3 regions of the Pseudocitrobacter cyperus genome follow, and region 1 is predicted to be linked to each of the others. Evidence: predicted binding sites of a transcription regulator. Region 1 holds the regulator's gene; each other region holds the start of a gene.
What was found. Region 1 encodes LexA, which represses DNA repair genes until DNA is damaged. Its sites were predicted from a motif close to TNCTGTATGTACATACAGNA; they were not measured.
Positions count from the first base shown of each region.

Region 2: the regulator LexA is predicted to act here: its motif matches at 2,064-2,083, upstream of metR (HTH-type transcriptional regulator MetR).
Region 3: the regulator LexA is predicted to act here: its motif matches at 1,719-1,738, upstream of dinG (ATP-dependent DNA helicase DinG).

Region 1 is NZ_JAYMYY010000008.1:93,106-97,825, reverse strand. It holds gene plsB (glycerol-3-phosphate 1-O-acyltransferase PlsB) at 1-1,853, opposite strand, end outside; gene VSR74_RS20275 (diacylglycerol kinase) at 1,984-2,352, shown strand; gene lexA (transcriptional repressor LexA) at 2,462-3,070, shown strand; gene dinF (MATE family efflux transporter DinF) at 3,139-4,494, shown strand; gene VSR74_RS20260 (CsbD family protein) at 4,603-4,720, shown strand, end outside.
Region 2 is NZ_JAYMYY010000010.1:27,489-32,208, forward strand. It holds gene metE (5-methyltetrahydropteroyltriglutamate--homocysteine S-methyltransferase) at 1-1,997, opposite strand, end outside; gene metR (HTH-type transcriptional regulator MetR) at 2,115-3,068, shown strand; gene bioP (biotin transporter) at 2,956-3,855, opposite strand; gene yigL (sugar/pyridoxal phosphate phosphatase YigL) at 3,941-4,720, opposite strand, start outside.
Region 3 is NZ_JAYMYY010000001.1:1,262,282-1,267,001, forward strand. It holds gene dinG (ATP-dependent DNA helicase DinG) at 1-1,704, opposite strand, end outside; gene rhlE (ATP-dependent RNA helicase RhlE) at 1,829-3,220, opposite strand; gene cecR (transcriptional regulator CecR) at 3,480-4,157, shown strand; gene hlyD (secretion protein HlyD) at 4,154-4,720, shown strand, end outside.

The DNA of each region.
Region 1 (4,720 bases):
ATCAGCATATGGGCGATGTTGTTGCGGTAGTAGGTCATCAGTACTGCCTGCTCGCGTGGCAGAATAATGATGTCGCCAATGGTGTCTTTCTCGACTTCGAACTTGTTCATCTGCAATGCATGGTCGATAAGCTCGCTGGCCGTCGCATTCGGCGTGGTGGCATCCGGGGAATACGGCGCGTTACGCAGCAGCGACAGGTAGCAATCCAGTTGCTGAGTCAGTTGTTCGCGGGTCAGAGAACGCTGACGAGACGCCAGCAGCGCAGTACAGCACAGGTTCATGGCGTTCGCCGCGCCTGCGTTGTTAATGCGCACCATCAGTTCGGCGGCGATACCGTTCACCGTCGGCGTCAACCATGCCGGACGAATGGCTTCGATAGGGTCGATAGATTCGCGCCACTCCGGTACGTGATGGTTCAGGTAGTTCATCAGCGGAATCGGCTCGCCGAAGTTCACATAGCCCTGGCCCAGATTACGCAGCTTGCTCAGGCCTTTCAGCATTTGCGGCAAGCTCTCTTTCTCTTTGGTCGCACCGCGCAGTTCTTTAGCGTAAGTGCCCACTTCCATCACATGCTCGTAACCGATGTAAATCGGCACCAGGGTGATAGGTCGAGTCCCGCCGCGAAGCATTGCCTGAATGGTCATCGACAGGGTGCCGGTTTTCGGGTCCAGCAGACGGCCAGTACGGGAACGCCCGCCTTCCACAAAGTATTCAACAGAGTAGCCACGGCTGAACAGCTCGCCGAGATACTCACGGAACACGGTGGAATAGAGTTTGTTGCCCTTAAAGGTGCGGCGAATAAAGAATGCGCCCAGGCGGCGGAAAATCGGGCCGGCTGGCCAGAAGTTCAGGTTGATACCGGCAGCAATATGCGGCGGCACCAGGCCCTGGTGATACAGCACATAGGAGAGCAGCAGGTAGTCCATATGGCTACGGTGGCACGGCACATACACAATCTCGTGACCATCGTGCGCCAGTTGGCGAACGCGTTCGGCGTTGTTGACGTTGATCCCCTGATACAAACGGTTCCAGGTGAAGCCCAGAATACGGTCAGTCAGGCGAATCATTTCATAAGAGAAGTTGGCTGCAATCTCTTCCATGAGTGCAATGGCGTTCTGCTGCGCTTTTTCATGGGAGATTTTTTTGCTACGCGCTTCATCTTCAACCGCTTTCGCAATCGCCCGGGAGGCGAGTAGCTTGTTAAAGAGATCCTGACGCGCAGGCAGGCGCGGCCCTACAGCAGCCAGGCGCTGGCGGGCAAAGTGCATGCGCGCCACGCGCGCCAGTTTCTGCGCGATTATTTTATCGGTGCCATGCTCATCGGCCATACGGCGCAGCGAGACGGACGGCGAGAAGCGCACGAAGCTGTCGCGGCCGAGCCAGGAAACGGCAAAGAATTTCTGAATGCCGTTCAGCATGCGCAGCGGCGGATTCACTTCGCCTTTTTCACGCCCCGGACGACGACCAAACATCACCGATACCGGCACCATCTGCACATCCAGATTCGGATTGCTGCGATGCAGATCGAGATAGTCGTGGAACAGCTTGATAGACTCTTCTTTCGGCGTGTAATAGGTGAACACCCGCGGGCCGCCGTGAATAAACACGTAGCGGGGCAGCAGGGTGCCGTCGATCTCCAGCGGTTCTAGCGGGTCGGGGAGATCGTGCGCCAGGCACTGGGCGCGCAAGGTCAGTAGGTCGGCCTTTGAGTTATAAGGCAGGACGTACATGATAGGGCGCGACGTATCGAGCCCCAATTCCTGGGCAGGTTCTGCCGGAATAGACTTGCTTTTTACCAGTACACTTAATGGTAAATTCAGTAATTTGTAGTAAATTCGTGGCCAGCCGGACATAAACGATGTAAAGCCTCTGGTTAATCATGCAAATGCGCGGCAAGAATATCAGAAAGTCAGCAGGATTTCTGTTCTACCGCCGATAACAACTACTGTCATTGATGCGTATAACGCTAAAAGGTTCTATTTGATGGCCAATAATACCACTGGACTCACCCGAATTATCAAAGCGGCTGGTTATTCCTGGAAAGGTTTTCGTGCGGCGTGGGTCAATGAAGCCGCGTTTCGCCAGGAAGGGGTCGCCTCGGTTGTGGCCATTATCATCGCCTGCTGGCTGGATGTAGACGCCATTACGCGCGTATTACTGATTGGCTCTGTTCTTTTGGTGATGATAGTGGAAATTCTCAATAGTGCGCTGGAAGCGGTGGTTGACCGTATTGGTTCTGAGTATCACGAACTCTCCGGACGGGCGAAAGATATGGGGTCGGCGGCGGTGCTGCTGGCGATTTTCGTTGCGCTGATGACCTGGGCTATGTTGCTGTGGCCGCTTTTCCGCTGAGTCTCGCATAATCTGCGAAAACTCCTGTATTTTGTGTGTTTTGCGGTTCCAAAATAGCCATCAACTGTATATACTCACAGCATAACTGTATATACACCCAGGGGGCGGAATGAAAGCGTTAACGACCAGGCAGCAAGAGGTGTTTGATCTCATTCGAGATCATATCGGCCAAACGGGCATGCCGCCAACACGTGCGGAAATTGCTCAGCGCCTGGGGTTCCGGTCCCCGAATGCGGCGGAAGAGCATCTGAAAGCGCTGGCGCGCAAAGGCGTCATTGAAATTGTTTCGGGCGCATCGCGCGGCATTCGCTTGCTGGTGGAAGAAGAAACCGGCCTGCCGCTGATTGGCCGGGTCGCCGCCGGTGAGCCGCTGCTGGCGCAGCAGCATATTGAAGGTCACTACCAGGTTGACCCGTCGCTGTTCAAACCGAATGCCGACTTCCTGCTGCGGGTTAGCGGTATGTCGATGAAAGACATCGGCATTATGGATGGCGACCTGCTCGCGGTGCATAAAACGCAGGATGTTCGAAATGGCCAGGTCGTCGTGGCTCGCATCGACGAAGAAGTGACCGTGAAACGCCTGAAAAAACAGGGCAACGTCGTTGAACTGTTGCCGGAAAACAGCGAGTTTTCCCCGATTGTCGTCGATCTTCGCCGTCAGAACTTCTCCATTGAAGGGCTGGCCGTTGGCGTGATCCGCAACGGCGAATGGCTGTAATCCTCTCCCGATAACAACGGCGCATCATGCGCCGTTGTTCGTTCTCTTTTCTGTTCAGGTTCCTAACCATGTCGCTCTTCACGGCTGCCGACAAGGCATTATGGCGTCTCGCCCTTCCCATGATTTTCTCCAATATCACGGTTCCCCTGCTGGGCCTGGTGGATACCGCGGTGATTGGCCATCTCGATAGTGCGGTGTACCTCGGCGGCGTGGCGATTGGCGCAACGGCAACCAGCTTCCTGTTTATGCTGCTGCTTTTTTTACGTATGAGCACGACCGGTTTGACCGCGCAGGCTTTTGGCGCGAAAGACCCTGTTCGTCTGGCTCGCGCGCTGGTGCAGCCGCTGCTGCTGGCGCTGGGGGCGGGGCTACTTATCGTACTGTTCAAAGAGCCGCTGATTAATCTGGCGCTTGCTATTGTCGGTGGCAGCGATGCGGTGCTGGAGCAGGCGCGGCGTTTTCTTGAAATCCGCTGGCTGAGTGCGCCGGCATCGCTGGCGAACCTGGTGCTGTTGGGCCGGTTGCTGGGTGTTCAGTACGCCCGGGCTCCGGTTATCCTGCTGATTGTCGGTAATATTCTGAATATCGTCCTCGACCTCTGGCTGGTGATGGGCCTGCACATGAATGTGCAGGGTGCCGCGCTGGCAACGGTCATCGCCGAATATGCCACCATGGCAATCGGCCTGCTGATGGCGCGCAAGGTGCTGGTTCTGCGGGGCATTTCGGTTGCAATGCTGAAAATGGCCTGGCGCGGCAACATCCGTAGCCTGCTGGCGCTCAATCGCGACATCATGCTGCGCTCGTTATTACTTCAGCTTTGCTTTGGCGCGTTGACTGTGTTTGGTGCGCGGCTGGGTAGCGATGTCGTCGCGGTTAACGCGGTGTTGATGACGATGCTCACCTTCACCGCCTATGCGCTGGATGGCTTCGCTTATGCCGTTGAGGCGCACTCCGGGCAGGCTTACGGTGCGCGTGATGACAGTCAGTTACTCAGCGTCTGGCGCGCGGCCTGCCGCCAGGCGGGGATCGTCGCACTGGCTTTTGCGCTGGTTTACGCGCTGGCTGGCGGGCACATCGTCGCAATGTTGACGTCATTACCCTCCCTGCAGCAGCTTGCCGATCGCTACGTATTCTGGCAGGCGGTGCTTCCGGTGATTGGTGTCTGGTGTTATCTGCTGGATGGCATGTTTATTGGTGCGACGCGCGGCGCGGAGATGCGTAACAGTATGGCGGTTGCTGCCGCGGGTTTTGCCCTGACGCTCCTGACAGTACCGATGTTGGGCAATCATGGCCTGTGGCTGGCGCTGGCGGTCTTCCTTGCTCTGCGTGGGCTGTCTCTGGCAGTTATCTGGCGTCGCCATTGGCAGAATGGGACGTGGTTTGCCGCCCCCTCATCTCACCCGATGGTTAAAGATTCTGAATAGTGAATCATCGGCGATATCCTCATCTACACTTATTATCACGTTCAGCAGAAATGAACGTCGAAGGACGATGCGATAACGCAACCATGATCGAACGATAAGGAGCCGATGATGAATAAAGACGAACTCAGCGGTAACTGGAAACAGTTCAAAGGTAAAGCGAAAGAACAATGGGGCAAACTGACCGACGATGATATGACCGTCGTCGAAGGTAAACGCGATCAGCTTG
Region 2 (4,720 bases), on a different contig from region 1:
GTTTCGATAGTAATAACATCCGCATCCAAAGCAGCAATCGAATCCATGATGTCGTTGAACTCGCAGTAACACATGTGAGTGTGGATTTGCGTGTCGTCCTTCGCCACAGCGGCGTTGATACGGAAAGCCTCCACGCCCCATGCCAGATAGGCGTCCCAATCACTACGGCGCAACGGTAAGCCTTCGCGCAGCGCCGGTTCGTCGATCTGAATAATGCCAATGCCCGCCGCTTCCAGATCCGCCACTTCATCGCGCAGCGCCAGAGCAATCTGTTTGGCGATGGTTTCGCGGCTAACATCTTCGCGCGGGAAAGACCAGCAGAGAATAGTGACCGGGCCAGTCAACATGCCTTTTACCGGTTTGTCGGTCAGAGACTGCGCATATTTCGCCCATTCTACGGTAATCGCTTCCGGGCGACTCACGTCACCAATCACCACAGGCGGTTTTACACAGCGCGAACCATAGCTCTGTACCCAGCCGTTCTGCGTGAAAACAAAGCCATCAAGATGCTCGCCAAAATATTCCACCATATCGTTACGTTCGGCTTCGCCGTGCACCAAAACATCCAGTCCTAAACGTTCCTGCTCCACAATCGCCTGCTTGATGTGCCCGGCGATACCGGTGCGGTAGTTGTTGGCATCAAGATTGCCCTTTTTGAAGTCCAGACGCAGGCCGCGGATTTCCGTAGTTTGCGGGAAAGAACCAATGGTCGTGGTCGGCCAGGCAGGCAGCTTAAAGCGGGCACGCTGCGCTTCGGCGCGCACTTCGTAAGCGTTTGTGCGCTGGCTATCGTGAGCGGTAATCGCTGCCAGACGTTTTTCCACCGCCGAATTATGTACGCGTGTTGAGTGGCGGCGTGCCTGAATCGGCGCACTCCACTCAATCAGTTTCGCGGTGTCGCCACTGTTCAGCGCATCGCGCAGCAACGCCAGTTCACCGCATTTTTGCAGGGCGAAGGCAAACCAGCTCTTCACTTCCGCGTCCAGCCGCGTTTCAACGCTGAGATCGATTGGACTGTGCAATAGCGAGCAGGACGACGCAACCCACAGATCACGTTTACCGACGATCCCCTTAATTTGCGCATATTTTTCGGTGAGATCGGCACGCCAGACGTTACGGCCGTTTACCAGACCCGCCGAGAGCAGCCAGTTGGACGGCAAACGGTTGTGCAACGCTTCTACATCATCTTTACCGTGAACCAGATCAACGTGCAGACCCTGCACCGGCAACGCGGTGATGGTTTCCAGATTCGGCGTAACGCCTTCAAAATAGGTGGTCAGCAGCAGCTTTACCGGGCTCTGAAGCGCATCGTAGGCAGGTTTGAAAGCATCCAGCCATGCCTGCGGGAGTTCCAGCACCAGGGCGGGTTCATCGATTTGCACCCATTCAATCCCGCGTTCCGCCAGCCCGGCCAGTACCTGCTGGTATACCGGCAGGATGTCGCTCAGCAGGCTCAGGCGATCAAACTGCTCGCCCTTCACTTTACCCAGCCACAGGTAAGTAACCGGCCCAAGCAGCACAGGTTTCACTTTGTGGCCGAGCGCCAGCGCTTCGTCCACTTCATCCAGCAACTGCGTCCAGGTCAGTTTGAACTGCTGACCCTTAACGAACTCCGGCACCATATAGTGGTAGTTGGTGTTAAACCATTTTGTCATTTCCGCCGCCGCCGCAGGTTCACCGGTTGGTGCGCGGCCACGGCCAATACGGAACAGCGTGTCGATGTCTACCGAGCCATCGTTATTCTGATGACGAGCCGGAACATTACCCAGCAGCAGGCTGGTGGTCAAAACATGGTCGTACCAGGCGAAATCCCCCACCGGCAGCAGGTCGATACCCGCCTGTTTCTGCTGCTCCCAGTGACGGGCGCGCAGTTCGCGCCCCACTGCCAGCAGTTCTTCACGGGAGGCATTACCCGCCCAGTAGCTCTCTTGTGCTTTTTTCAGCTCGCGACGCAGGCCAACGCGAGGGAAACCGAGGGTGTGATTAAGAATTGTCATGGTATGCCCCTTGTGGAATTTTTAGTATTTAGCCGTCCAGATGTTTACACATCCATAATCGACAGGTACTGTATATTCCTCAAGCGCAAATTGTTCATGCCGAAGTGAAGGACTTTCATGATCGAAGTAAAACATCTGAAAACGCTGCAAGCGTTGCGGAATTGCGGGTCGCTCGCCGCTGCGGCGGCTACGCTGCATCAGACCCAGTCCGCCCTTTCCCACCAGTTCAGCGATCTGGAACAGCGCCTTGGCTTTCGGCTATTTGTACGTAAGAGCCAGCCGCTGCGCTTTACGCCGCAGGGTGAAATTCTGCTCCAGTTGGCAAACCAGGTGCTGCCGCAAATCAGCCAGGCACTTCAGGCCTGTAACGAGCCGCAACAGGCACGTCTGCGTATCGCCATTGAGTGCCATAGCTGTATTCAGTGGCTGACGCCTGCACTGGAAAGCTTCCATAAAAACTGGCCGCAGGTTGAGATGGATTTTAAATCCGGCGTTACGTTTGACCCACAGCCGGCATTACAGCAGGGTGAGCTGGATCTGGTCATGACCTCCGATATTCTGCCTCGCAGCGGGCTGCACTATTCGCCAATGTTTGATTACGAAGTCCGCCTGGTGCTGGCGCCTGACCATCCGCTGGCCACGAAAACGCGTATCACGCCGGAAGATATGGCCAACGAAACGCTGCTGATCTACCCGGTACAGCGCACCCGTCTGGATATCTGGCGCCATTTCCTGCAACCGGCAGGCGTCAGCCCGTCGCTGAAAAGCGTCGATAACACATTATTGTTGATTCAGATGGTTGCCGCCCGAATGGGCATTGCCGCGCTGCCGCACTGGGTGGTGGAGAGTTTCGAGCGCCAGGGTCTGGTGGTGACAAAAACGCTGGGCGAGGGATTATGGAGCCGACTGTACGCCGCCGTGCGCGATGGCGAGCAGCATCAGCCGGTAACGGAAGCGTTTATTCGTTCAGCGCGGAATCACGCCTGCGATCATCTGCCTTTTGTGAAGAACGCGGAGCGACCCACTTTCGATGTACCCACAGCGAAGCCAGGATCACCAGCGCGCCTGTGATAAAGGTCGGCCAGTGCGGCTGTTTATGCCAGATAGCCAGGTTAACCAGCAGCCCGGCCGGTACGTGCATATTATTCATAATGCCGAGCGTTCCGGCGTCTACCTGGGTGGCGCCGTAGTTCCACATGAAGTAACCAATCCCTGATGCCACCACACCAAGAAACACCAGAATCCCCCATTGCAGCGTGGTCTCCGGCATCTTCTGCGCGTTGCCCAGCAGCGACCACGCAACAATAGCCACCAGAAACGCGCCAAGATAAAACCAGGCAAAAGCGTTGTGCTGCGGCATCGGGCGGATTTCCATCAGGCGTTTGTAGCCCACCATGCCAATCGCGAACGTGATATTGGAGAGCTGCACCAGCAGCAGGCCGATCCAGAAGTGATTGGTGACTTGATCATAGCGAATGATCCCGGCGCCAATTACCGCCAGCAGCGCACTAAACGCGTAACCCCAACGCAAGCGACGCCTGCTCATCAGGTCATAAATCAGGGTGATATAGAGCGGCGTCAGCACGGTAAAGAGCAACAGTTCGGAAACGGTCAGATAGAGATAGGCGCGGAAACTGAGCATATACATAATGCCAAGCTGCATCGCCCCCACCAGCATGTATAAACCGACCGTTTTAACGCTATTACCACGAGTACGCAGAAACGGCAGAAATACCAGCGCCGCCAGGCCAACGCGCATCAGCACGGCAAAATAGCTGTCGACGTGTCCGGCCAGATATTCGCCGTAAAAGCTAAAAGAGAAAGCCCACAGAATAGTGGTGATAATGAGTAGCGCCACAATGAATGTCTCTCAGGAAGATGAACACGCATTGTAGCGAAGAGATGGGTTGACGACTGAGCAATAAATACTCAATCGTCATTTTTTAAGCAAGATACAGTTTACGCAGGTAGTGCGGCACAGCATCATCCGCGTTAGAACCAATCACTTCCAGCTCCGGGTGCAGATCCTTCAGACGCTGATGCGCTCCGGCCATAATGCAGCCTTTTCCCGCCATTGACAGCATCTCGGCATCGTTCATGCCATCGCCAAAGGCGATGCAGTCTTTCAGGCTATAACCCAGTTTTTTCGCCACCGCTTCCAGCGCATGGCCTTTGGAGACACCGCCCGCCATCACTTCCAGGCAGGTGAGCGTTGAGAAGCTGACGTTCACACGGTCGCCCCAGCGCGCATTAATCGCCTGCTCCAGCGGCAATAAGACTTCGTGATTATCGCTGGTGAAAAAGACCTTGCTCACACCTTCCGGCTCCAGCAGACCCGGTTCGAAGAGCTGGTAGTTAAACACCGCTTCTTTGAAGAAACGCATCTCTTCCGGGCGATGGCGGTTCATAAACCATTCATCATTGCGATAAACATTGGTGATGATATCGGGGCTGGTGTGCATCACCCCAAAAAGGTCGGCCGCGATATCGCGATCGAGGTTATGCGCAAACAGCAAATTACCATCGGTGTCGTGTACACGTGCACCATTGGAGGTGATCATGTAGGCCTCAATCCCGAGATTATCGCGGATCTGCCCCACATCGATGTGGTGGCGACCAGTCGCAAACACGAAATGAAGCCCTTTTTCGGTCAGCAATTTCAGCGTCTCTTTCGCATAGGGCGTAAGGCGATGATCGGGAGAGAGGAGCGTGCCATCTAAATC
Region 3 (4,720 bases), on a different contig from region 1:
TGGTTGGTCTCCCTGTACCAGCAACAGCAAACGCAGGTCTGTAACGTGTTCGAGAAAACGCTGCATGGCACGGTTACTGGCAAACAGCACCAGCATGCCCGTGTGTTTTTTGCTTTCCAGTTGCTGGCGGAAATAGGCTGCCATCTCGGCGATGTGCATCTCTTCATTTTCCATCAATGGCTCGTAGCGCATCTGCGGAATAATCAGTTTGCCCTGCTCAACGTGGTTAAACGGCGAGTCGAGCGCCACAAAGCGATCGCCAGCCTTCTCTTTCAGGCCGCTCATCTCCTGTAATCGCGAAAAACTGTTCAGCGAACGCAGGGTTGCAGATGTGACCACAATATGTGGCACGCTACGCCACAACAGGCGTTCGAGCTGATCGCTTACGCGAATGCCTACACAGTTAAACCACAAATGCATCTGCCCGTCGCGCACATCGCGGGTCGCCCATTTTGACACCGGCGCCCCTGATGCCTGAGCCAGCGAAGCCAGACGCCACAGTTTACTTTGTGCCTCAAACATCCCCAGCGCCCGGTTCATTTGCAGAATAACCCGGTGCAATCGCACGATATCGTGCGAACCGGTTTTTTCGCTGAGATCGTTTAAAAACAGTTCTGCCAGCCCGCGCAGCATCTCGGTGAGTTTTGCCAGTCGCTGAACAATCTCCATGATCTCTTCCGGCAATTCGCCCATAGTGAAGCGATGCTCCGTCTCCTGCGCCGCCGGCAGATAGAGATTCAGAATGTTATTGAGCGAAGCAATCAGTTCGTACAACTCTTCGCAGTGGGCATTCAGACGTTCCGGGATAGCCAACGGCGGCGTGGTTTTCGGGCGAAACTGCTCCATGCAGGTCGCCACCAGCTTGACGAAAAGATCGAGCTGTAAGCGATACCAGGGCGCGGTGATTTCTGCGCTCATCTCCAGCGCATCGCGCGCCACATCTGGCAGATGATGGCCTTCATCGAGCACCAGCAGCAGGTTTTTCGGCTCCGGTAGCACCGCTTCGCTTTCCATGGCAGCCATCACCAACGCATGGTTAGCGACCACCACTTCCGCTTCCTGGATCTCGCGCCGCGCGACGAAGAACGGGCACTCGCGATAGTAGAGGCAGTTGCGGTTCAGACAGCTTGCTTTATCAGTGCTCAGACGTCGCCACAGATCATCGTTAATCGCGATATCCGTGTGATCGCGCAGGCCGTCCCACTTATAGCTATCGAGGTCGGCCTTCAGTTTAGCGCAACGCTTCTGCTCTTCCTGGTTGTTCGGCGTGAGGTCGTCATCCAGAAACGCCAGCAGATCCTGCTGGTTTGGCTCGGTGCTCGCCAGCCCATTCAGATTACGCGGACAGACGTAGCGACCACGCCCGAACGCAGCAGTGAATTTAAGATCGGGGATGATTTTACGCAGCAGCGGGAGATCTTTACTGTAGATTTGATCCTGCAGGGCGACGTTAGCGGTACTGACCACCAGCGTTTTTTGCTCTTCCCGGGCAATCGCAATGCCGGGAATCAGGTAAGAGAGGGTTTTCCCGACGCCGGTCGGCGCTTCGATAGCCAGATGCCGCCCCTCTTCCCCGGCGAGCGTTTTTGCCACGTCAGCAATCATCTGTCGCTGCGGCGCGCGGGGAATAAAGTCCGGTATCTGTTCCTGAAGCGCCTTATACCAGGCGGCGATTTGCGCTTTCAGCGCAGCGGTCAATGCCATGAGAAAACCTGAAATACTGTATAAACAGCCACTATTGTGGCATTTTCTTTAGTGCGCAGCAAAAAATAAAGCCCGGCTTGCGGCCAGGCTTCAGAAATTTTTGCATCATGCCAGATGGCGAGGGTTACTGCACCGCTGACGGTTTACGCGGGCGACGGCGACGTTGCTGTTCGCCTGCCGGTTTGGCATCGCCAATGCGGCGGGATTGCTTCGGTTTAGCGTCAGACTTCGGCGCACTGCCTTCGCTGCGGCGTGGCTGCTGTTGTCCGCGGCCCTGGCTTTGGCCCTGACCCTGCGGGCGACCACCTTGCCCACGACCGCCGCCGTTGCCGCCACGCTGCTGACGACCGTTCTGGATCGGTTCCGCTTTGATAGACGGATCTGGCTCGTAGCCCGGCAGCGCAATGCGCGGGATCTCTTTCTTCAGCAGCTTTTCGATATCGCGCAGCAGTTTGTGTTCATCAACACACACCAGCGACAGCGCTTCACCCGTTGCCGCCGCACGGCCGGTACGGCCAATACGGTGGACATAATCTTCCGGCACGTTCGGCAACTCGTAGTTCACCACGTGCGGCAACTCTTCGATGTCCAGACCACGCGCGGCGATATCGGTCGCCACCAGCACGCGGATATCGCCGGATTTAAAATCAGCCAGCGCACGGGTACGCGCGCCCTGAGATTTGTTGCCATGGATCGCCGCACTGCGGATGCCATCTTTATTCAACTGTTCTGCCAGGTGGTTTGCGCCGTGTTTGGTACGGGTAAAGACCAGCACCTGACGCCAGTCGCCCTGGCCAATCATCTGTGACAGCAGTTCCCGTTTACGTTTCTTATCAACGAAATGCACATGCTGCGTCACCTGCTCGGAGGCGGTATTGCGACGCGCAACTTCAATTTCCAGCGGGTTGTGCAGCAGTTTTTCAGCCAGCGCTTTAATATCGTCGGAGAAGGTCGCGGAGAACAGCAGGTTCTGACGTTTCGCAGGCAATTTCGCCAGCACGCGGCGAATATCGTGAATAAAGCCCATATCGAGCATACGGTCAGCTTCATCCAGCACCAGGATTTCAATACCATCAAGTTTGACAGCATTTTGGTGTTCCAGATCCAGCAGGCGCCCCGGCGTTGCCACCAGCACGTCCACGCCGCCGCGCAGCTTCATCATCTGCGGGTTGATGCTCACACCACCAAACACCACCAGCGAACGAATGTTCAGATACTGGCTATATTCACGCACGTTTTCGCCAATCTGCGCCGCGAGTTCACGGGTCGGTGTAAGGATCAGCGCGCGCACCGGGCGACGGCCTTTGGCATGTGGCTGAGTGGTGATGAGGTGCTGCAACAGCGGCAGCGTAAAGCCCGCTGTTTTACCCGTACCGGTCTGGGCGCTGGCCATCAGGTCGCGGCCCTGTAACACCGCAGGAATAGCTTGCTGCTGAATGGGGGTGGGTTCGCGATAGCCAAGCTCAGCAATGGCACGCAAAAGTTCAGGGCTAAGCCCCAGAGAATCGAAAGACATAGTTACTCCACACCCACCCCGACCGCATGCGGTGTAGTTTTCGAGGGGATTAAAAACCAGATAATGACAAAAACCACAATGTCATGAAGGGCCGGAGTGTAGCAGCTTTTGTGACCTGGCGCATAAAATATCTCGCCAGCCAGGTGCCCCTCACGGCGGTGAAAATGCTGTCATTCCGCGCTTTTTCGTGCATCTGACTGGACAAGCTCAATAATCGGTCATAATCTTAATCAATCGATTGATTAATTTTTATAACGCGATGAATACGACTCCTGTTACCACCAAAGGCGAACAGGCTAAAAGCCAGCTAATCGCCGCCGCACTGGCCCAGTTCGGGGAATATGGCCTGCACGCGACCACCCGCGATATCGCCGCGCAGGCCGGGCAAAACATTGCCGCTATCACCTACTATTTTGGCTCGAAGGACGATCTCTATCTCGCCTGCGCCCAGTGGATTGCCGACTTTATTGGCGAGAACTTCCGCCCGCACGTACAGGCCGCGGAGGAACTCTTCGCCCGCCCGGAACCCGATAAAGCCGCCATTCACGAACTGATTTTGCGCGCCTGCAAAAATATGATCCTGCTGCTGACCCAGGACGACACGGTGAACCTCAGTAAGTTTATTTCACGCGAACAGTTTTCACCAACCGCCGCCTATCAGCACATTCACGACAAGGTGATTGCGCCGATGCACACCCACCTCACACACCTGATCGCCGCCTATACCGGGCGTGACCCGCACGATACGCAGACGATTTTGCACACCCATGCTTTACTTGGCGAAATTCTCGCCTTCCGTCTGGGGCGCGAGACCATTTTGCTGCGCGCCGGTTGGGCACGATTTGACGACGAGAAAGCGGAACAGATTTTCCAGGTGGTGAGTTGCCACATCGATTTCATTTTGCAGGGACTAACGCAAAGGAGCCTTAACCAATGAAGAAACCGGTCGTTATTGCACTGCTACTGGTGCTGATTGTTGCCGCCATTGGCGGAACCTGGTGGTATCAGAGCCGTCAGGACAACGGGCTGACGCTTTACGGTAACGTGGACATTCGCACCGTCAATATGAGCTTCCGCGTTGGCGGCCGTTTGCAGTCGCTGACGGTGGATGAAGGCGATGCCATCAAAGCCGGTCAGACGCTGGGGCAACTCGATAAAGCGCCTTACGAGAATGCGCTGATGCAGGCAAAAGCCAATGTTTCCACCGCTCAGGCGCAATACGATCTGATGATGGCGGGCTACCGGGCGGAAGAAATAGCCCAGGCCGCCGCAGCGGTGAAACAAGCGCAGGCCGCATATGATTACGCACAGAACTTTTACGCACGCCAGCAGGGGTTATGGAAAAGCCGCACGATTTCCGCCAATGACCTGGAAAATGCACGTTCATCCCGCGATCAGGCAATGGCAACACTGAAATCAGCGCAGGATAAACTGAGTCAGTACCGCGCCGGTAATCGTCCGCAGGAGATTGCCCAGGCAAAAGCCAACCTTGAACAAGCC